DNA from 3 places in the Paracoccus sp. UBA5162 genome. Region 2 is predicted to be linked to each of the others. Evidence: riboswitches for the same ligand, from Rfam matches in the RefSeq annotation. Region 2 holds a riboswitch; each other region holds the start of a gene.
What was found. Region 2 has a riboswitch for cobalamin ahead of B4A72_RS15705 (aromatic ring-hydroxylating oxygenase subunit alpha). Riboswitches for the same ligand answer to the same signal wherever they lie in the genome.
Positions count from the first base shown of each region.

Region 1: another riboswitch for cobalamin. It lies ahead of nrdH (glutaredoxin-like protein NrdH); the one in region 2 lies ahead of B4A72_RS15705 (aromatic ring-hydroxylating oxygenase subunit alpha).
Region 3: another riboswitch for cobalamin. It lies ahead of B4A72_RS00450 (TonB-dependent receptor plug domain-containing protein); the one in region 2 lies ahead of B4A72_RS15705 (aromatic ring-hydroxylating oxygenase subunit alpha).

Region 1 is NZ_DHXG01000057.1:12,407-14,720, reverse strand. Features, by position in the region: gene B4A72_RS08745 (glycine C-acetyltransferase) at 1-589, opposite strand, end outside; cobalamin riboswitch at 798-983, shown strand; gene nrdH (glutaredoxin-like protein NrdH) at 1,075-1,296, shown strand; gene nrdI (class Ib ribonucleoside-diphosphate reductase assembly flavoprotein NrdI) at 1,304-1,717, shown strand; gene nrdE (class 1b ribonucleoside-diphosphate reductase subunit alpha) at 1,702-2,314, shown strand, end outside.
Region 2 is NZ_DHXG01000098.1:2,580-4,893, forward strand. Features, by position in the region: gene B4A72_RS15700 (hybrid-cluster NAD(P)-dependent oxidoreductase) at 1-1, opposite strand, end outside; gene B4A72_RS15705 (aromatic ring-hydroxylating oxygenase subunit alpha) at 1-1,230, opposite strand, end outside; cobalamin riboswitch at 1,346-1,552, opposite strand; tRNA gene B4A72_RS15710 (tRNA-Sec) at 1,807-1,902, opposite strand; partial or broken gene selB (selenocysteine-specific translation elongation factor) at 1,963-2,314, opposite strand, start outside.
Region 3 is NZ_DHXG01000002.1:64,330-66,643, reverse strand. Features, by position in the region: gene B4A72_RS00460 (hypothetical protein) at 1-156, shown strand, start outside; gene B4A72_RS00455 (NAD-dependent deacylase) at 160-840, shown strand; cobalamin riboswitch at 876-1,069, shown strand; gene B4A72_RS00450 (TonB-dependent receptor plug domain-containing protein) at 1,192-2,314, shown strand, end outside.

The sequences.
Region 1 (2,314 bases), on a different contig from region 2:
CGGCCAGATCGCAGATCGCGGGCAGATCGGCGATCACGCCATCCATCGAAAACACGCCGTCGGTGACGATCACCCGGTTGCGGGCATCGCCGGCCTCGATCAGCCGCGCTTCCAGTCCGGCCATGTCGTTGTTGGCATAGCGCAGCCGGCGCGCCTTGCACAGCCGGACCCCGTCGATGATCGAGGCATGGTTCAGCGCGTCCGAGATGATCGCGTCCTCGGGCCCGAGGATCGTCTCGAACAGGCCGGTATTGGCGTCGAAACACGAGGAATAGAGGATCGCGTCCTCGGCCCCCAGAAAAGCCGCGATGCGCGATTCCAGTGCCTTGTGTTCCTCTTGCGTGCCACAGATGAAGCGGACCGAGGCCATGCCGTAGCCATAGCGGTCCAGCGCCGCATGGCCGGCGGCGATCAACTCGGGATGGTCGGCCAGGCCCAGGTAATTGTTGGCGCAGAAATTCAGCACGGTGCGGCCGGCCCCGACCTCGATCCGGCCCGACTGCATCGAGGTGATGACGCGCTCGTCCTTGAAAAGCCCGTCCTTGCGGATCTGGTCCAGTTCGGCGGTCAGACGATCGGTCAGGGTCATGTCGCGCTTCCTTCGGCCAAGGCGCCGTTCTGCGCCCGGTGATCCGGGCATTGTCGTGCGGATGCCTAGCGCGAAAAGTCGAGATTTGCCATATAGGCCGGAATTGCCGAAAGCCCGGCGACGCCGCGGCCTGATCGCTGCCCCGGAGGTCAGGAATTTATTTTCCATCGGATCCACACAAGATATTGACGCCCCGGCCCCGGACATGGCTAAGTGATGTGGCTATGGTGTCCCTGACTCGCGTCAGGGGTGAAAAGGGAAGCCGGTGAAAGTCCTGCGCTGCCCCCGCAACTGTAAGCGGCCTGCACGGCTGATGATGCCACTGGAGCGATCCGGGAAGGCCAGTCGGGCGAAAGCCGCAAGCCAGGAGACCTGCCATGGCGACGACAACGACACCGGACGGTGGGTCCGGCGGCGTAGGTCCGGCCATGCGCCCTGCCTGCCCGTCACTCTCGGTCCGGAAAACAGGAACAGAGGGCAAGACCATGACCATCACCGTTTATTCCAAACCCGCCTGCGTGCAATGCACCGCCACGACCCGCGCGCTGGATGCGCGGGGGCTGGATTACAGCGTCATCGACCTGACCGAGGACGAGGATGCGATGCAGCGCGTTACCGCACTTGGCTATCGTCAAGCGCCGGTGGTGATCGCGGGCGAGGATCACTGGGCGGGCTTCCGGCCCGACATGATCGGCCGCCTGTCCTGAGGCGCAGGTGGCCGGGCTGGTCTATTATTCCTCGGCCTCGGGCAATACCGCGCGGTTCGTTGCCGGGCTGGGGCTGGCGGCGGAACGTATCCCGATCCGTCCGGACAGCGACATGCCCGCCCCGGCCCGGCCCTATGTCCTGATCTGCCCGACTTTCGCGGATGGCGAGGGGCGGGGCGCGGTGCCCAGGCAGGTGATCCGCTTTCTGAACGATCCGGGCCGCCGCGCGGGCCTGCGCGGCGTCATCGGCGCGGGCAATCGCAATTTCGGCGCAACATTCGCCCTGGCGGCCCGCGTCATCTCGGAGAAATGCCAGGTTCCGGTGCTGTATCGATTCGAGCTGGCGGGAACCGAAACCGATCTGATCCGCGTCCGCGCGGGGCTGGACAACATCATGGGACTGGAATGCTTGACACCGTAAAACCCGATCTCGACTATCATGCGCTGAACGCGATGCTGAATCTGTATGACGCGGACGGGCGGATCCGGTTCGAGGCCGACCGCATGGCCGCGCGGCAATATTTCCTGCAGCATGTGAACCAGAACACGGTCTTCTTTCATTCGCTGGACGAAAAGCTGGGCTATCTGGTCGATGAGGGCTATTACGAAGCCGCCGTGCTGGACCGGTATTCCCGCGATTTCCAGCGCGCGATCTGGGACGCCGCCTATGCGCGCAAGTTCCGCTTTCCGACCTTTCTGGGCGCGTTGAAATACTACACCAGCTACACGCTGAAGACCCGCGACGGGCAGCGCTATCTGGAACGCTACGAGGATCGCGTGGTGATGGTCGCGCTGACCCTGGCGCGGGGGGACGAGGCGCTGGCCATGCGCTTCATGGACGAAATGCTGTCAGGCCGGTTCCAGCCCGCCACGCCGACTTTCCTGAACGCCGGCAAGGCGTCGCGGGGCGAGCTGATCTCGTGTTTTCTGCTGCGGGTCGAGGACAACATGGAATCCATCGGCCGCGCGATCAATTCCTCGCTGCAACTCAGCAAGCGCGGCGGCGGCGTGGCGCTGA
Region 2 (2,314 bases):
TTCGGCGGCCACCCGCACCGGCTGGATACGATTGCCCAGCGTCTCGCAATACCAGTCCACGAACTGGATCACGCCGCCCTCCTGCACCGCGGAATAGGGTCCGGGGCGATAGGCGGGCGAATTGATGCCAAGCTGGTTGTCCTCGACCACGCGGCGATCCTCGTCATTGGTGGCCACCCAGACCTCGGTCAGGGTCTTCAGGTCGTAATCAACGCCCTCGACGGCGTCCTTGTCGACCAGCCAGGTCGTCTGGACCTCGGTCTGCTGCGGACCGAGCGGGGTCACCCGGAATGTGATCGAGTGATCGGGCAGGAAATGGTTCCACGTCGTCGGATAGTGGAATTTCAGCAGCGCGCCCGCGTCGTCGAAGGGCACCCGACCCAGCCGGCGTCTCACGGCCGGATCGCCGGTCATGGTATAGCTTTTTGCCCCGACCTTCAGCGGCATCCGGGCAAAGCGGTATTGTCCGCTCTCCGCGATGCGGAACTGCGCGGGCATTCCGGCCGCCTCGCAACGCCGGAAATGCGCCTGAAGATGGGGCGGGGGGCCGCCTTCCTCGATTCCGCTGATCACCGGATCGTCGGGGAAGGTGCGGCACAGGGCCGGGTGGTTGCCGCCGCAATGATAACATTCGCGGTTGTTTTCCCAGACCAGCTTCCAGTTGCCGTTCTCGATGATGGTCGATTGATGGGCGATCTTGGCCTGATCCAGATCGTGCGACGCCAGATAGGGCTGGGCCATGGCGGCGAAGGCGTCGAAATCCGGGGCCTCCTCGGCCAGGCACAGATAGACCAGCCCCGACACTTCGCGGCAATGGATCGCCTTCAACCCGTGTTTCGTGGCATCGAAATCCGGCCCCATGTCCCGCGCCCAGATCAGGCGGCCGTCCAGTTCGTAGGTCCATTGATGATAGGGGCAGACCAGTTTCGGCACGTGGCCCGAAGCGCCCTTGCAGATGATCGAGCCGCGATGCCGGCAGGTATTGTGGAACGCCCGGATCACCCTGTCCGCGCCGCGCACGATCATCAGCCGGTAGGCGCCGACCTGATGGGTGACATAGCTTCCCGCCTTGGGTAGCGCGCAGGACGGTGCGGCATACAACCAGTCGCGATAGAAAATCTGTTCCAGATCGATCGCATGAAGATCGGCATCCGTATAGAACGCCCGTTCCAGCGAATGATTCGGTTCGCGCCGGTTCAGCAGGTCGCGTGCTTTGGCCTCTGCGGTCATGGCCTCTTTCTCCGTTGCCGGACATCTCCGGCGATATGCTGAGGGGCGCGGCAGACGGGATCGGCCCCGCGCCGATGAGATGGCGCGACGCAGGATCGCCTCTGCCGCCGCCCGCGGTTTGACGTCATGTCTGGCTGGTTTCCGGACTTGGGGCTTCGGCCATGCCGCCGACCCGACGCCTTCCCGGAGGCTTGACTCCAGTGGCTCTTGTCGTGGCCGTTCGCTCCTTACCGTTGCGGGGGCAGTTCCGGATTTTCACCTGCTTCCCAATTATCGGCCTTGGCTCGAGTTCCGCGGCCGCACCTGACATCTGGGCGCAGAATAGCTGCGCGAGATCCGCCCGATACGCCGGTTGCGACATTAGGCCGCCCGAAACAGACTTTCGCCGGGGGGGCGATGGCCGGGGGGCGGCCTGCGCAACCCGATTCCGCGGCCGGTTGCATCACGGATCGCGGCCCATACCGCCATGCGGGCGGCCTGCCGGGGCGCAAGGACAACGCGCCTTCGGTTCCGGGCCTGCGGGACCGATCCGTTCGAGCCGGAATCCAGAGCCGCGCGTCAGCCCCGCCGCTTTTCTGGCGGAAGGGAATGGGAGTCGAACCCACCCGGGACAGGCTCGCTGCCCCAACCGGATTTGAAGTCCGGCCGCCCCACCGGGGACGATTCCCTTCCATCGCGCTGTTCCGCCGTGCCGAACAGATCCACCCTGTGGGGATTGATGCGACGCAAATCGCCGCGGCGCAAGGTGACCCCAAGGCGATCCAGAAAATCCAGGATCTCGATGGCGACCTTGCGTCCGTTACCCATCCTGTCGCGGAAGGCAGGGGCGCCGAACCAGCCGTCTTCGGTCTTCGCCGCGACATCGACCGCGATAGCCACCATTTCGGCAGTGACGGTGCGGGCGAAGAAATGGTCATGCGCGATCTGGTCGGTGCGCCCCAGCTTCTGCGTCAGCTTCAGCACCCGCCGCACCTCGCGTTCCTCCACACCCGTCTCGGTCGCGAAATCGCGGACGCGCGGCGGGCGGAAACGGCCATCGCCTGTCAGGGCCGGGACGATGCGCAGCCACAGCGCCTCATCCTCG
Region 3 (2,314 bases), on a different contig from region 2:
CAGACCCTGTCGCGTTCAGACCAGCGCCGCGCGGCCGCGTTCTTCCGCGATCCGAATCAGGCGCAGGCCGTGCGGATGTCGAAACGCGATGCCGACAACGCGTTCTGGGCGCGCTACAAGCGTTTCGCCGGCAGGGCCGAGGCCCTTTGCCGCTGACGCATGCGGATCACGGTCCTGACCGGCGCGGGCATTTCCGCTGAAAGCGGCCTGGCCACCTTTCGCGCCGGCACGGGATTGTGGGAACGGCACCGGATCGAGGATGTGGCGACACCGGGGGGTTTTGCCCGCGACCCGGCGCTGGTCCATCGCTTCTACAATGAACGACGGCAGAAGGCAGCCGGCGCGCAGCCCAATGCTGCCCATCGGGCCCTGGCCCGGCTGTCGCGGAACCATGACGTGACATTGGTGACGCAGAATGTGGAAGATCTTCACGAACGCGGCGGCTGCGCCGATGTGATCCACATGCATGGCCGCCTGAGCCGCGCGCGCTGTGCCGCCTGCGGGGCGTGCTGGGATGCGCCGATGACGATGACATCCGAGGACGGCTGCCCCGGCTGCGGGGCAAGGCGGACCCGACCCGACATCGTCTGGTTCGGCGAGATCCCCTGTCACATGCAGCGGATCTGGCAGGCTTTGGCGCATAGCGACCTTTTCGCAGCCATCGGAACGTCGGGAAATGTCTATCCGGCCGCCGGTTTCGCCCGGCACGCCGCCCGGATGGGCGCGGAATGCGTCGCCCTCAACCTGGAAGCCGGCGCCAATGCTCCGGACTTCGACCGCCAGATTCTGGGCCCGGCCTCGCGGATCGTGCCCGAGTGGGTCGCCTCGCTGCCCGCCTGAGGCGAAATTCCTTGCGCCGCGACGGCCCGATCGGCTATGCCCCGGGCTGCCTCGGTTCCGGGTTCGCGCCCGGTGAAAAGGGAACGCGGTGCAATTCCGCGGCTGCCCCCGCAACTGTCAGCGGAGAGCGAGGCCGGAGAATGCCACTGTCCGCCGAATTCGCGGATGGGAAGGCCCGGCCAAGCCTTGACCCGCAAGCCAGGAGACCTGCCCAGGCGATCACCCCAAGGACATGCGGGGCGCATGTGCTTGACGGATCGTCCGTTGTGGTGATGTTCGCCGTCCGGAAAGCCCTTCCGGACAGACCGCATCCCGCCCCGGCATCCGTCCGGGCGACCCGGAAGGGACATCATGAAACGCCTAGCCATCCTGGCCGCAATCGCCGCCGCCCCCCCCGCCCTTGGCCAGCAGACGCCGTATGTATTGCCGGAAATCACCCTGACCGCCAATCGCGAGCAGACCGAAATCGGTCGCTCTGGCAGTTCGGTTTCGGTAATCGGTGCGGCCGCGCTGGCCGATCGCACCGCCCAGCCGATCGCCGACAGCATCGCCGAACTGCCCGGCGTGGCGATCCGCCAGTCCGGGCCGCTGGGCACGACCGGCGCGCTTCAGGTGCGCGGCGCACCGCCCGAATATACGCCGGTCCTGATCGACGGAATCGACGTTTCGGACCCGGCGGCGGGCCAGCCCTATTTCGATATCGGCGGACTGATCACGGCCGGCGTCGGCCGGATCGAATTGCTGCGCGGCACGCAATCGGCGCTTTACGGATCGCGCGCCATCGCCGGCGTGTTGTCGATCGACACCATGCGCCCGACCGAGGACGGATTGCGCCAGAATTTCGCCATCGAGGCCGGCCAATACCAGACCTTCGCCGCAAGCTACGGCGCGGCTCTGCGCCGTGACGGCACGGACCTGGCCTTCACCGCCAGCCGCGTGACCAGCCAGGGATTTTCCGCCCGCGACGAAAACGACGGCAACTTCGAGACCGACAGCTACAACGCATCGCGCCTGTCCTTCTATGCCGCGCGAGAGCTGCAAAATGGCGGCAAGGTCGGCATCAACGGCTTCTGGGACAAGAGCCGCGCCGAATTCGACGAATTCGGCGGCGACATGACCGGCACGCCGGGCGACGAATACACCACCCGCAAATCCTACGGCCTGCGCGCCTTCGCCGAGGTCACGACCGGATCCATCGATCAAAGCCTTGCCCTGACCCGCTATCGGATCGACCGGAGAAGCTGGTCGAACGGCGTCGAAACGCCCTTCATCGGGTCCCGCACCAAGGTGTCATGGCAGGGCGCGACCGACCTGGGCACGACCGGCGCACGCGCGATCCTTGGCGCCGATACCGAGAAAGAGAAGGCCGATGGCATGGGCGACAGCCGCATCAGCGGGGTCTTTGCCGAAGTTGACGCCCCGATCGGCAGCGATATCGATCTCAGCGCCTCGCTGCGTCGTGACGATCATTCGC